DNA from 4 places in the Aeromonas simiae genome. Region 2 is predicted to be linked to each of the others. Evidence: predicted binding sites of a transcription regulator. Region 2 holds the regulator's gene; each other region holds the start of a gene.

Region 1 (3,659 bases), 1.6 Mb from region 2:
CGGCAGTTTTCCGCTGGTGCGCCGTCACGCCAACCGTTATCACGCCGGCCGGGTGGTGCTGCTCGGGGATGCGGCCCACACCATCAATCCGCTGGCGGGGCAGGGGGTCAACCTCGGCTTTCGCGATGTGGCCTGCTGGTGCGAGCTGCTGCAAAAAGCCGGAGAAAAGTGGCACGACGCCGCGCTGGCGGGGCGCTATGAGCGCCGGCGCCGCCCCGACAATCAGTTGATGCAGTCGGGGATGGATCTCTTCTACGCCAGCTTTAGCAACCGCCTCGGCCCCCTGCCGGTGCTGCGCAACCTTGGCCTTGGTCTGGCGGATCGGGCCGGCCCGCTCAAGGCGCTGGCCCTGCGCTACGCCCTCGGCCTCTAGCCGCGATCACACTTATCGCCGCCGATGCGCCCATGGTCGCCCTTTTCGGGTAGCATGGCGGCTTCTTCTCGCAGTCAATACGGAATCGGAACATGCGCAGTACGACACGTGAAATGGCAGCCCACAAGCGGGTTGCCCTGGTCGCCCACGACAACATGAAGCAGAACCTGCAACGCTGGGTCATGCAGCGCAAAGAGGCGCTCAAGCTGCACCACCTCTATGCCACCGGCACCACGGGCACCCTGCTTGGCAAGTCCGCCGGCCTGCCCATCACCTGTCTCTTCTCCGGCCCCATGGGGGGCGATCAGCAGCTCGGCGCCCTGATCGCCGAGGGCAAGATCGACGTGCTCATCTTCTTTTGGGACCCGCTCAACGCCGTGCCCCATGACCCGGACGTCAAGGCCCTGCTGCGCCTGGCGGCGGTGTGGAACATTCCGGTGGCTACCAACGAGGCGACCGCCGATTTCCTGATGGACTGCCCGCACATGAACCAGCCGTTCACGGTTGAGATCCCGGATTATGCCGGTTACCTCAAGGAGCGCACCGCCTGAGGCGCCCCCCTTTGCCGATGAAAAAAGCCGGACACGTGTCCGGCTTTTTTGTTCCTGCCGCTCTTAGCGCGACAGCCCCTTCTGGGCGAACTTGGGGCGAGCATTCATGATCTGCTCGACCTGCTCGTCGCTCATCTTGCCGCGCGACAGCCCCAGCACCTTGTAGGTGAGCAGGGGGCGTGCCGGCAGGGCGATCATCAGGGCGCGGATCTGGTTCTCGTCCTCTTTCTCCCTGTGTGGGCGGCCATAGGCGTAGGTGAGGATGCCCGCATCCATCAGGTTTTTGACGGCAGGCTCGGTGATCGGCAGATTTATGACGCTTTTTCGTTGCAGCACGAACTCGCGCAGCACTGCCTTCTCGTTGAAGTCGAGAAACGAGAGGGTCTGCTCCATCTGGTCGTGCTGGCGACGTTCACTCCATGCGTCACACAGCCACTCCCAACCGATGAGCAGCCCCTGGCTGGCGAAGTAAGAGAGGGCGACCAGCATGCCGACACCCAGCCAGCCGCCATAGATCTCGGTCCAGCGGCTGACGGCTCCGCCCATCAGGGTGGAGGGGAACAGCAGGATCAGGCTGCAGCACAGCAGCAACCAGACCATGACCCAGTTGAGGCGAGCCAGATGATGGAAGTGTTGGATCCAGCGTTTCATGTCTATTCCTCGGTAAAAGGGGCAAGCGCAGGATCTAAAGCAAGGGACGTGCCAATAAAAAAGGGGCGAGTGTTCGCCCCTTTCGCCTCGGTGGTTCAGTACTGCTGGGATCAGTACTGCTGGAAGTAGCGCTGGATCTGCTGGGGATCCTTGGTCTTGGTGAGGGCCAGCATCAGCAGCACCCGCGCCTTCTGCGGGTTGAGGGTCTCGGCGGCGACGAAGCCGTACTTGGCGTCATCCACCTCGGCATCCTGAGTGGTCGAGCCGGTCGGCACTCGGCTTGAACGCACGACGCGGATGCCGTCCTTGCTCGCCTTGGCCAGGGTGTCGAACAGGGTGTGGTAGAGGTTGCCGTTGCCGACACCGGCACTGACGATGCCGTCAAACTTGGCGTCGACCAGCGCCTTGGCCGGCAGATCCGAAGCGTTGGCATAGCTGTAGACGATGCCAACCTGGGGCAGCTTGTCGAGCTTGCTCACGTCAAATGGGGTGGCACTGGTGTGCTTGTACTGCGGGGCGCGCTGGTAGTCGATCTTGCCATTGTGGATGTAGCCGAGCGGGCCGAAGTTGGGGGCGGCGAAGGTCTGCACCCCTGTGGTGTTGGTCTTGGTGACGTCACGGGCATCGAGCACGGTGTCGTTCATCGCCACCATCACGCCACGCCCCTTGGAAGCCGGATCGGAGGCGGTCACCACGGCGTTGTAGAGGTTCATCGGGCCATCGGCGCTCATGGCGGTGGAGGGGCGCATGGCACCGACCAGCACCACCGGTTTGTCACTCTTGACGGTGAGGTTGAGGAAGTAGGCGGTCTCTTCCATGGTGTCGGTGCCGTGGGTGATGACCACGCCGTCCACGTCATCCTTGGCCAGCAGCTCGTTGACCCGCTTGGCGAGGGTCAGCCACACCTCGTCATTCATGTCCTGGGAGCCAATTTTGACCACCTGCTCCCCTTGTACCTCGGCGATCTTCTTCATGTCGGGCACGGCGGCGATCAGGGTGTCGATGGCGACCTTGCCGGCCTCGTAGTTAGATTGGGTGGCCGATTGGCCTGCGCCGGCTATGGTGCCGCCGGTGGCCAGGATGTGGACACTGGGCAGGGCAAAGGCGAGCGGGGAGAGGGTCATGCCGAGGACGGCGGCGATCAGGGTCTTGCGAATGGGGAGGGACATGCTGCGACTTCCTTCTCTGGTTGATTAAAAAATCGCAGCAATTTTGCGCCTTTTCTTTAGGTGGTTTGTGACAAGATTCACCAAAAGACAGACTGATACCGAATTTTTACCTACCTTTTACCTCTAAATAGAGATATTAACCGGAGGTATCAACTGGCGTTGAAGCCCTGCGCCTCAACCAACGCGATCAGGGCCGCTCGCTCGATCTCCCCTTCGACTCTGGCGGTGGCGCTGGCGAAATCCACTTCGACATGGGTTACGCCGGGCTGGCTGGCCAGCGCCCTTTGCAGCGAGGCGGCGCAGCCGCCGCAGGACATACCGGTGACATGTAGTTCGATCATGGTGCTACTCCTTGTGTGACGATGGCAAGACCTTACGCCTGCCGGCTGGGGCAAGGTCAAGCCATCAGGCCGAGATAGCCCATCAGCGCCGCTCCCAGGCTGGTGGTGAGCAGGGAGCCGAGGGTGGTGGTGGCGATGATATTGGCGGCCGTGGCACTGTCGCCGCCCATGGCGCGGGTCATCACGTAGCTGGCGGCCGCCGTCGGGGTCGAGCTGACCAGAAACAGGATGCCGAGCGCCTGACCGCGAAAGCCGAGCAGCCAGGCCCCGACCACCAGCAGCAGCGGGATCAGCAGCAGGCGGTTGGCGGTGGCCCAGCCGGTGAGGGCGACGCCACCGCGCAGCACCCTGAGGTTGAGGCTGGCACCGGTACAGAGCAGGGCGAGCGGCAGGGTCATGTGGGCAAAGTAGTTGCCGGTGGTGAGCAGCAGCTCGGGCAGCGCCACTCCGAACAGGCTAAACGGCAGCGCCGAGACGATGGCGATGATGAGGGGATTTTTGGCCACCCCCTTCACGATGGGCCGCAGGCCATGGCCCCCGCCCAGGCTGCGGGTCAGGGTGATCACCGCGAGGA
Region 2 (3,659 bases):
GGCAAGCCCGCCACCTTCTTTCAGATCCTCGATAACGGTAAGCCGGTCAACGCCCATGGCGACACCATCCGCTACGAGCTTAAGAAGCGCTTGGTGACCATCACTGGAAAGGGCCAGCTCAAGCAGGAAGACAGCCAGATCAACGGTGATGTGATACGGTACGACATCGTCAAACAGAAGATGGTGGCGGAGAGCAATCAGCAGAACTCCAGGGTCAAGACGGTCTTCCTGCCGGATCAGATGGAAAGCTTCGACAAGCCAACCAATGGCAAGAAGGAGTAATCACAGATGGCGGTATTGAAAGCAGTTGGCCTGCAAAAGAGCTACAAGGGGCGTCAGGTTGTCAGCGAAGTGAGCCTCGAAGTGGGAACCGGCCAGATCGTGGGGTTGCTTGGTCCGAACGGCGCCGGTAAGACCACCTCTTTTTACATGATAGTGGGGCTGGTACAGCGGGATGAAGGCTGCATCACTATTGATGAGCGCGACATCAGTACCCAACCCATGCACGAACGAGCACGTAACGGTATCGGTTATCTGCCACAGGAAGCCTCCATCTTTCGCCGTCTGTCGGTGTTTGACAATCTGATGGGGGTAATGGAAACCCGTAAGGAGTTGACCCGTGCGCAGCGGGAGGAGAATGTTGAGCAACTGCTTGAGGAGTTCAACATCACCCATATCCGCGATAGCCTGGGTCAGAGCCTCTCTGGTGGTGAGCGTCGCCGGGTGGAGATCGCCCGTGCGCTGGCGGCCGATCCTCGTTTCATTTTGCTTGATGAGCCCTTTGCTGGCGTGGATCCGATTTCTGTGATTGATATCAAGAAGATCATCCAGCACCTCAAGGATCGCGGCTTGGGTGTCTTGATCACCGACCACAATGTCAGAGAGACTCTGGATGTGTGTGAGAAGGCCTATATCGTCAGTCACGGCAAGATGATAGCGGAGGGAACACCGAGCGAGATCCTGGCGGATGAGCAGGTCAAGCGGGTCTATCTGGGTGATCAATTCAGTCTATAGTAAGGGGGAAGCCCCGGGCCCGAGCGCTGAACAATAAGGATATTCCAACATAGATGAAGCCGACACTGCAGTTGCGTCTGGGTCAGCAGTTGACCATGACGCCACAACTACAACAAGCAATTCGTCTGCTCCAGCTCTCCACCCTGGAACTTCAGCAGGAAATCCAGCAAGCCCTCGAGAGTAACCCCTTGCTGGAGCAGGAAGAAGTCGAACCTGATGTCACCTCCCTCGACAGTGCCTCTGATAACAGCCAGATGGACTCTTCAGAGGCCATGTCACAGGAACAAATGCCCGATGAGTTGCCGGTCGATACGACGTGGGATGAGATCTACTCGGCCGGTACGGCGCAGCTCGCTGCCCCCAGTTTCGATGGTGAAGATTCTGTCTACCAAGGGGAAACGACCGAAAACTTGCAGGATTATCTGCTGTGGCAGATGCGATTAACCCCGTTTTCTGATGTGGATGCCGCCATTGCGCTGGCAATTATCGACGCAGTGGATGAGTCCGGCTACCTGACCGTCTCCCTTGAGGATATTCATACGGCAGTCAGCTCGGATGAGTACGATGTGGAGATGGACGAGGTGGAAGCTGTGCTCAAGCGAGTACAGCGTTTTGACCCGGTTGGGGTGGCCGCCCGTTCTGTGCAGGAGTGCCTGTTGATCCAACTGGGGCAGTTTGCACCAGACCTGCCCTGGCTCAAGGAGGCCATTGAGGTGGTCACCCATCATATGGATCTGCTAGGTGCCAGGGACTACCGGACGCTAGCCCGCAAGACTCGGCTTAAAGAAAGCGATCTCAAGGAGGTGCTGGATCTGATCCAGCAGCTGGAGCCTCGCCCTGGTAACAGCGTGGTGCAGGGGGATTCCCAGTACGTGATCCCAGATGTGTCCGTGGTGAAGAAGGGGAGCAAATGGGTGGTCGAGCTTAATCCGGATAGCGCCCCGCGCATCCGGGTCAACGAGACCTATGCGGCCATGGCACGAAGTGCCCGCAACAGCTCAGATACCCAATTCATCCGCTCTCACCTGCAAGAAGCTCGCTGGTTTATCAAGAGCCTGGAGAGCCGCAACGATACTCTGCTCAAAGTGGCGAGTTGTATCGTAGAACAGCAACAAGGTTTTTTTGAGTACGGTGAAGAGGCGATGAAGCCCATGGTACTCAACGATATTGCCGAGGCGGTCGAGATGCATGAGTCGACCATCTCACGGGTGACTACCCAAAAATATATGCATACCCCACGCGGTATTTTCGAGCTCAAATATTTCTTCTCGAGCCACGTCAACACCGAAGGGGGAGGAGAGTGTTCATCGACCGCCATCAGGGCTTTGATCAAGAAGCTGGTGACGGCCGAAAACCCTGCTAAGCCGCTCAGTGACAGCAAGATCACCGATCTGTTAGCGGAGCAGGGGATCATGGTGGCAAGACGGACCATCGCCAAATATCGCGAGTCCCTCATGATCCCACCATCTAATCAGCGCAAGCGCCTGGTGTAGGCACAACATAAGGAAGACGTTATGCAAATCAACCTGACTGGACACCATGTAGAGATCACTGAAGCATTGCGTGATTATGTCACCGGCAAGTTTGCCCGGCTGGAGCGCCATTTCGACCATATCAATAACGTCCATGTGGTTCTTAACGTTGAAAAACTCAAGCAGATTGCCGAAGCCAAGCTGCACGTCAACGGGGGCGAGGTTTTCGCTAATTCCGAACATGCCGATATGTATGCAGCCATCGATACCTTGATTGATAAGCTGGATCGGCAGATCATCAAACACAAAGACAAGCTACAGCAAAAATAACATGCAACTGGAACACATATTGAGCAGGGACTGTACCAAGAGTGCAGTCCCTTGTAGTAGTAAGAAGCGCGCTCTGGAACTCATCAGCGAGCTAGCCGCCGATCACCTCGGCACTTCCCGACAGGCTCTTTTTGAGTGCCTGCTGGCCCGTGAAAAGATGGGAAGTACCGGCATCGGTGCTGGTATCGCAATCCCGCACGGCCGCATTGATGACGAGTTCCCGCCGACCGCCGTGTTGATGACCTTCGCAGAGCCCATTCCTTTTGATTCGGTCGACAACCAGCCTGTCGATCTCCTGTTTGCCCTGCTGGTACCCGAGAGCGAGTGCAAGCAGCACCTGAAGACCCTTTCCTTGATGGCCTCCCGGCTTGGTGATAAGGCGATTTGCCGCCAATTGCGCCAAGCGGGCAGTGATGAAGAACTCTACCAGATCATGATTTCGGCCTGATCCCTGGTTGGTCGCCGTTTCACCACCTGCATTCTGAGGAGGAAAGTATGCAACTCATCGTCGTCAGTGGGCGTTCCGGCTCTGGCAAGACCGTGGCTCTGCGGGTGCTGGAGGATCTTGGCTACTACTGTGTCGACAACTTGCCCGTCAATCTGTTGCCACAGTTGATCGTGGCAGTGGAGGGGCAATACGACCGGCTGGCCGTCAGTATCGATGTGCGCAACTTGCCTGCCACCTCAGACAAGCTGGAGAACCTGTTGCAACAGGTGCGTGGCGATGGGCGGGTAGAGTACATCAGTTTCTTCTTCGATGCCGAGAACACCACTCTGCTCAAGCGCTATGGCGAGAGCCGCCGTCTGCACCCCCTGTCACGTGATCACCTTTCACTGGATGAG
Region 3 (3,659 bases), 1.1 Mb from region 2:
CGAGTACCCTCGGCCACCGCGTCCGGATCGCGCAGATAACGGCTGACCGTCATCTTGGTCACGCCAACCCGATCGGCGATGTCCTGAAGCGTCGGGCGGCGTTTGCGAGTGTCGTTCATGGGGGATCCTGCGGGGAATGTTACCTGTAACATACCCGTTTTACCCTCCCAAGTCAGCCGTCAGATGGGCGCCTTGTCGCGGTTAGTGGCCGCAATGTGATGGATGGCGAGATCGGCACCGATGAACTCCTCCTCCTCGCTCAATCGCAACCCCACCAGCCACTTCATCATGCCATACACCAGCAGGCCGCCGAGCAGGGCCACGACGATGCCGAGCAGGGTGCCCAGCACTTGGCTCATCAGGCTCACCCCACCCATCCCCCCGAGATAGGTGTGGCCGAAGAGGCCAGCGGCGATGCCGCCCCAGGCGCCGCACAGGCCGTGCAGCGGCCACACGCCGAGCACGTCGTCGAGCTGCGGCAGGCGACGCTGCAACCAGGTGAAGGCCCCGATGAAGATGGCACCGGCCACTCCGCCCACCAGCAGGGCACTGATGGGATGCATCAGATCGGAACCGGCGCACACCGCCACCAACCCCGCCAGCGGGCCGTTGTGGATGAAGCCGGGGTCATTACGGCCAAGCAGCATGGCCACCAGGGTCCCCCCCACCATGGCCATCAGTGAGTTAAGCGCCACCAGACCGCTGATGCTGCCGAGCTTCTGAGCCGACATGACGTTGAAACCGAACCAGCCGACGGTGAGGATCCAGGCGCCCAGGGCCAGCATCGGAATGTTGGAGGGGGCAAAACCCACCGCATGGCCGCCACGGATGCGTCCCTTACGCATGCCAAGCAGCGCCACCGCCACCAGAGCAATCCAGCCGCCGATCGCATGCACCACGACGGAGCCGGCGAAGTCGTGAAAAGGGGCACCGAAGTGGTGCTCAAGCCAGCGCTGTACCCCGTAGTTGCCGTTCCAGGCGATCCCTTCAAACAGGGGATAGACCAGCCCCACCGTCAGGCCGGAGCAGAGCAGCATGGGGTAGAAGCGCGCCCGCTCGGCGATACCGCCGCTGATGATGGCCGGGATGGCGGCGGCAAAGGTGAGCAGGAAGAAGAATTTGACCAACTGATAACCCTGCCCCGCCGACAGGGTCGGGGCATCAACCAAGAAGGTGTGACCGTAGGCAATCCAGTAGCCGAAGAAGAAATAGGCCAGAGTCGAGATGCCAAAATCGGTGATGATCTTGACCAGGGCGTTGACCTGATTCTTGCTGCGTACTGTGCCTAGCTCCAGAAAGGCAAAGCCGGAATGCATGGCGAGCACCATGATGGCGCCGCCGAGCACAAACAGGGTGTCCGCGCTCTGGGTGAGCATGGCGATTGCGTTGGTGTCCTGCACTGTGTGTCTCCATCCTGAATCGTTGTTATGTGCCGCGCGGGGCGCGGTGAACTGCAGGGGGGTCACAGAGCAGGAGTCGTGCCAGCAAAAAGGGCCCGATTTGCGGGCCCTTGATACGTGCAACGAGTCATGATGGGGCGCCAGTTTTGTGCGTGGCACCAGAAAGGGGCAATCAGCCGCCGCGGCCCAGCCAGCGGGTGGGGTTGATGGCTTCCCCTTGATAGCGGATTTCGAAGTAGAGGCCGGTCTGCTCCTGACCGCCGCTATTGCCGACCAACGCCACCGGCTCCCCCTGCTCCACCTGCTGGCCGACCTGGCGCAGCAGCGACTGGTTGTGGCCGTAGAGGCTCATGTAGCCCTTGCCGTGATCGACCACCAGCAACATGCCGAAGCCATCGAGCCAGTCGGCGTAGACCACCTTGCCGGGGGCGACTGCTTTGACTTGGGAGCCTTCGGGCGCCCCTATCAGGGTGCCCTTCCATTTCAGCTCGGCAGTACGGCGCGAGCCGTAGGCGATGAGGATCGGCCCCTGCACCGGCCAGCGCAGGGCCCGGCTGGTGCTTAAGCCTGAGCTGTAGCGCCGGGTCTGCGCCTCGGCTTGGGCCAGCTCTTGTTGCTGGCGGCGGGCGAGCTGACGGTCTTCCTCTCGCTTGGCCTTCTCGGCCTGCTTGCGCAGCCGCTCCTGCTCCGCCTTGAGTTTGGCGATGCGCTGGCGCTCGCGCCGCTCGGCCTCTTCCTGTTGCTTGCGCAGCGCCTCGAGACGCGCCTTGAGCTTCTGCTCCGACTTGACCAGCTGATTTAGCTTGGCTTCGTCGCTTTGCACGTCTTTTTGCAATTCACGCCGGGTCTTCTCACGCGCCTGCTGACTGGCCAGCAGGCTCTGGTGTTGCTGCTTCTGATCGTCCAGCAGTGCCTGTTGGCGAGCCAGCGTCTGCTCACTCGCCTGCTGGTTGGCGGTAATTTTCTGCTGGGTGGCGCGCAAAGACTCGATGGCCTCGATGCGGGCCTTGTTCAGATAGTCGTAGAAATCGAGGGTGCGGCTGAGGCGGTTGGGGTCCTGCTGATTGAGCAGCACCTTGAGGTAATCGTGTTCGCCGGAGCGAAAAGCGCTCTCGGCCTGTTTGGCTAGCAGGGCCTTCTGCTTAGTGGCCTGGGACTCCAGCTCCACCTTCTCCTTGGCCAGCTCCTGGATGCGCGCCTCGCTCTGTTTGAGCTGATTGCGCGTCTCATCGAGTTTGGCGGCGGCACTCGACACCACCATCTCGTCCTGCTTGAGCTGGGCGGCGAGCTTGGCCAGCTCCTGCTTGCCGAGTCTGACGGTCTGCTGCTGCGCCTTGATCTGCCCCTGTACTTTCCCCAGCTCACTACTGGGAGCGGCACTGGCAGACAGGCAATAAAACAGCGCGCCGGCCAGAAGGCCGACGCGATGTAACTGTTTTGAAATCAAGACACGTCCCCGCATGGGGAGGAATTATTTCAAAATCATCAGGGGCTTGCCAGTCATTTCCGGCGGCACAGGCAGACCCATCAGAGTCAGCATGGTGGGGGCCAGATCGGACAGTTTGCCACCTTCGAGCGCCTCGGCCTTGCGACCGAAGTAGATGAGCGGTACCGGCAGGTTGGTGTGCGCGGTGTGCGCCTGACCTGTGGTCTCATCCATCATCTTCTCGGCGTTGCCGTGGTCGGCGGTGATGAGGCACTCGCCACCCACTTCAGCCAGGGCCTCGGTGACGCGACCGATGCAGTGGTCAACGGCTTCACAGGCCTTGACGGCGGCGTCGAACACACCGGTGTGGCCAACCATGTCGCCATTCGGGTAGTTACAGATGATGGTGTCGTACTTGCCGCTCTTGATGGCCGCCACCAGCTTGTCGGTCAGCTCTTCGGAGCTCATCTCCGGCTGCAAGTCATAAGTTGCAACCTTGGGACTGGCCACGATTTCGCGGTCTTCGCCGGTGAAGCAGGCCTCTTCGCCACCGTTGAAGAAGAAGGTGACGTGAGCGTACTTCTCGGTCTCAGAGATGCGCAGCTGGGTCTTGCCCTGCTTGGCCAGCCACTCACCCAGGGTGTTGACCAGGGCGGTCGGCGGGTAGGCACAGGCAGTTTTGATGTCGGCCGCATACTCGGTCAGCATCACGAAGTTCAGCGCCGGGGTGGCGGCACGGGCAAACCCGGTGAAGTCGCTATCAACGAAGGCACGGGTGATTTCACGGGCACGGTCGGCACGGAAGTTCATGAAGATGAGGGCATCGCCATCTT
Region 4 (3,659 bases), 1.9 Mb from region 2:
AACCTGCCATAACCCTCATATCGAGGCTCAAACGGGGAGTGTGCCTATGCACGTTGCGGATATCATGACCACCCGATTGGCGACCATCGCCATGGATGACCGGCTCGAGACCATCAAGGAGATCTTTGACCAGGCGCCGTTTCGTCACCTGCTGGTGGTTGAGGAGGGGGAGTTGGTCGGTGTGCTGACCGACACCGACCTGTTTCAGGCGTTAAGCCCCTATCTGGGCTCCCAGACCGAGCAACTGCGCGACGTTCAGACCCTGCACAAACGGGCCCACCAGGTCATGACTCGCCACCCCATCACGGTCTCGCCGCGCATGTCGCTGCAAGCGGCCGCCAGCCTGATGCTGGACAAGGGGGTCTCCTGCCTGCCTGTGCTCGACAACGGCGAGCTGGTGGGGATCGTGACCTGGAAGGATCTGCTGCGCGCCTGCATCAATCAGGGCTGCTTTCAGGGCTAAGCGGGATCACCTTGAGGCGGTGGGAGTCAGCGCCCACCACCTTGACGGTGCTGCCAGCCGGCAGCGGCTCGTCGCAGATGACGCTCCACACCGTATCGTCGAGGCGTACCCGGCTCTGCCCCTGCGCCACGGCATCGAGCAGGATCACCTCCCGCCCCATGTACCCTTGCAGCCTTTGGTTGAGCCCTGACGCCGCATCGTGCGGCGCCTGATCGCGCCTATGCTGCCAGCGCCACCACAGCCAGGTGGTGAGGGTGGCTTGCAGGGCAAACAATAGCCACTGCCCTTGCCAGCCAAAGGGGAAGAGCAGCAGCAGCAACCCCACCTCGAGGGCGGCGATGCCGGTCCACAGCAGCAGACCGACGCTGGTGCTCACCTCAATGACCAGCAGCAGGCAACCCAGCCCCAGCCAGTGCCAGTGGGAGAGGGTGGTCAGCCACTCGCTCATGTGTTTTTCCCATTACGGCCGATGCCATTGGCCAGCAATTCGCCGATGCCGCCGATGGCGCCGATCAACTGGCTGGCTTCAAGCGGCATCATCACCAGCTTGCTGTTGTCGCTCTCGCCGATGCGGGTGAGCGCCTCGGTGTATTTCTGAGCCACGAAGTAGTTGATGGCCTGCACATCCCCCTTGGCGATGGCTTGGGAGACCATCTCGGTGGCGCGGGCTTCGGCCTCGGCAGCCCGTTCGCGCGCTTCGGCGGCGAGGAAGGCGGCCTGACGCTCACCCTCGGCCTTGAGGATCTGGGACTGCTTCTCCCCCTCGGCCTTGAGGATCTTCGATTGGCGCACCCCCTCGGCTTCCAGGATTTCGGCGCGCTTTTGGCGTTCGGCCTTCATCTGGGCGTTCATCGCCTCGACCAGATCGTGCGGCGGCTGCACATCGCGGATCTCGATACGGGTCACCTTGACCCCCCAGGGGGCGGTGGCGGCATCCATGGTGCGCAGCAACTTCTCGTTGATGGTGTCGCGCTGGGAGAGCATCTCGTCGAGCTCCATGGCGCCGAGCACGGTACGGATGTTGGTCATGGTCAGGTTGCGGATGGCACTCATCAGGTCGTTCACCTCATAGGCGGCGCGGTGCGCCTCGACCACTTGGACGAAGCTGATGGCGTCGATGGTGACGTTGGCGTTATCGCGGGAGATCACCTCTTGGGAGGGGATGTCGAGCACCTGCTCCATCACGCTGATCTTGTGGCCTATCCGATCGATGAAGGGCACCAGCAGGTTGAGGCCGGGGGAGAGGGTGCGGGTATAACGGCCGAAGCGCTCCACGGTCCAGCTGTAGCCTTGCGGCACTATCTTGATGCCGGCGCTCAGGGTGACGATCACCATCACGACAAAAATGGCCAACACGATCAGGGGTTCATTCATCATCTTGCTCCTTTTGATGGATTATCAGCAGCTTATACCCCATAAGGGGAAAGGGCCAGCCATCAGACTGCACCAAATAGGGCTAATTGCACCAAATTGGCCCAAGAACTGTGCAGGATCGCCGCCTTTTCCTACCTATTCACCCTAAATCAGAATTGGCGCACAACTTGCTGTGTCATGGCTGTCCATCATTAGACTACAAATTGGAAGCGTATCGACACTGGCGTCTGCCCCGCAGGGGGCGGGCGCCTTTTTATTGGTCTCGGAGGAGCAAGCCATGCGGAGTGTATGCGCCTATTGCGGCGTCGGCTGCGGCGTCAGGGTGGAGCAGGAGGCCGGCCAGTGGCGGCTGGCAGGGGATGAGGCCCATCCGGCCAACCGGGGGGCGTTGTGCATCAAGGGCAGCAGCCTGATCGAGAGTCTCGCCTTTCCCGAGCGGCTGCTCTACCCGCGCTGGCAGGGGGAGCGGCTCACCTGGGAGGGGGCGCTCGATCGGCTGGCCGGCGAGCTGGCGCGCATCATAGGGGAGTCGGGGCCACAGAGCGTGGCGCTCTACCTCTCGGGCCAGCTCACCACGGAGGATTACTACGTCGCCAACAAATTGATGAAGGGCTTTATCGGCTCGCCCCACGTCGACACCAACTCGCGGCTGTGCATGTCGTCGGCCGTGGTGGCGCACCAGCGCGCCTTTGGCGAGGATCTGGTGCCCGCCTGCTACGAGGATCTCGAGCTGGCCGATCTGGTGGTGCTGACCGGCGCCAACACTGCTTGGACCCATCCCGTGCTGTTTCGCCGCCTGCAACAGGCGCGTGAGCGGCGCCCCGGGATGAAGCTGGTGGTGATCGACCCGCGCCAGACCATGACGGCGAGCCAGGGAGATCTGCACCTGCCGCTGCGCCCCGGCAGCGATGTGGCGCTGTGGAACGGCCTGTGCCGCTACCTGCTCGAGCAGGGGCTGTGGGACAAAGCCTATGTGGCGCGCCACGTGGCCGAGTTTGACGGGCTGGCCGCCGAACTTGACCGCCCCTGCTGGCACCCCGAGGCGGTGGCCGCCGCCTGCGATCTGCCGCTTTGCGATCTGCTCGGCTTCTACCGCCTGTTTGGCGCCAACCCGCGCACCGTGACCCTGTTTTGTCAGGGGATCAACCAGTCCGAACGCGGGGTGGATCAGGCCGGCTGCATCATCAACGCCCACCTGCTGACCGGGCGCATCGGCAAGCCAGGGGCGGCCCCCTTCTCCATGACCGGCCAGCCCAACGCCATGGGGGGGCGCGAGGTGGGGGGGCTTGCGACCCAGCTCGCCGCCCACATGGGCTTTGACGAGGAGAGCCGCGATCGCCTCGCTCGCTTCTGGGGGGCGCCACGGCTGGTGAGCGGCCCCGGCCACAAGGCGGTGGCCCTGTTTGAGGCGCTGCACAAGGGGGAGATCCGCGCCCTCTGGGTGCTCGGCACCAACCCCGCCGTCTCCTTGCCCGACTCGCTGCGGGTGCGCGAGGCGCTGGCCCGCTGCGAGCTGCTGGTGGTCTCCGATGTGACCGCCGACACCGACACCGCCCGGCTGGCCCACCTGCTGCTGCCAGCCGCCGCCTGGGGCGAGAAGGGGGGCACGGTCACCAACTCGGAGCGCACCATCAGTCGCCAGCGCGCCTTTCTGCCGCCGCCCGGCGAGGCGCGTCCCGACTGGTGGGCGCTGACCCAGCTGGCGCGCCGGCTGGGCTTTGCCGAGGCGTTCCCCTATGAGCACGAGCAGCAGATCTTCTGCGAGCATGCCGCCCTCTCGGGCTTTGAGAACGACGGGGCGCGCCAGTTCGATATCTCGGCA

Evidence for each region. Region 2 encodes sigma-54, which starts transcription at its own class of promoters, with help from an activator protein. Its sites were predicted from a motif close to TGGCACNGTTTTNGCTT; they were not measured.
Region 1: FE240_RS03150 (superinfection exclusion B family protein) is a predicted target of sigma-54. The motif match lies at 1,613-1,629, and genes of this name have one in related genera.
Region 3: FE240_RS00640 (ammonium transporter) is a predicted target of sigma-54. The motif match lies at 1,468-1,484, and genes of this name have one in related genera.
Region 4: FE240_RS04520 (nitrate reductase) is a predicted target of sigma-54. The motif match lies at 1,994-2,010, and genes of this name have one in related genera.

What each region holds. Positions count from the first base shown of each region.
Region 1 covers NZ_CP040449.1:662,321-665,979, forward strand. Annotated here, with positions in the region: gene FE240_RS03140 (FAD-dependent oxidoreductase) at 1-373, shown strand, start outside; gene FE240_RS03145 (methylglyoxal synthase) at 466-924, shown strand; gene FE240_RS03150 (superinfection exclusion B family protein) at 988-1,575, opposite strand; gene ansB (L-asparaginase 2) at 1,686-2,744, opposite strand; gene FE240_RS03160 (heavy-metal-associated domain-containing protein) at 2,894-3,085, opposite strand; gene FE240_RS03165 (AEC family transporter) at 3,142-3,659, opposite strand, start outside.
Region 2 covers NZ_CP040449.1:3,024,269-3,027,927, reverse strand. Annotated here, with positions in the region: gene lptA (lipopolysaccharide transport periplasmic protein LptA) at 1-282, shown strand, start outside; gene lptB (LPS export ABC transporter ATP-binding protein) at 289-1,014, shown strand; gene FE240_RS14370 (RNA polymerase factor sigma-54) at 1,068-2,507, shown strand; gene hpf (ribosome hibernation promoting factor) at 2,529-2,816, shown strand; gene ptsN (PTS IIA-like nitrogen regulatory protein PtsN) at 2,818-3,264, shown strand; gene rapZ (RNase adapter RapZ) at 3,312-3,659, shown strand, end outside.
Region 3 covers NZ_CP040449.1:132,044-135,702, reverse strand. Annotated here, with positions in the region: gene FE240_RS00645 (substrate-binding domain-containing protein) at 1-119, opposite strand, end outside; gene FE240_RS00640 (ammonium transporter) at 180-1,400, opposite strand; gene envC (murein hydrolase activator EnvC) at 1,573-2,862, opposite strand; gene gpmM (2,3-bisphosphoglycerate-independent phosphoglycerate mutase) at 2,872-3,659, opposite strand, start outside.
Region 4 covers NZ_CP040449.1:941,911-945,569, forward strand. Annotated here, with positions in the region: gene FE240_RS04505 (CBS domain-containing protein) at 47-463, shown strand; gene FE240_RS04510 (NfeD family protein) at 438-911, opposite strand; gene FE240_RS04515 (SPFH domain-containing protein) at 908-1,837, opposite strand; gene FE240_RS04520 (nitrate reductase) at 2,115-3,659, shown strand, end outside.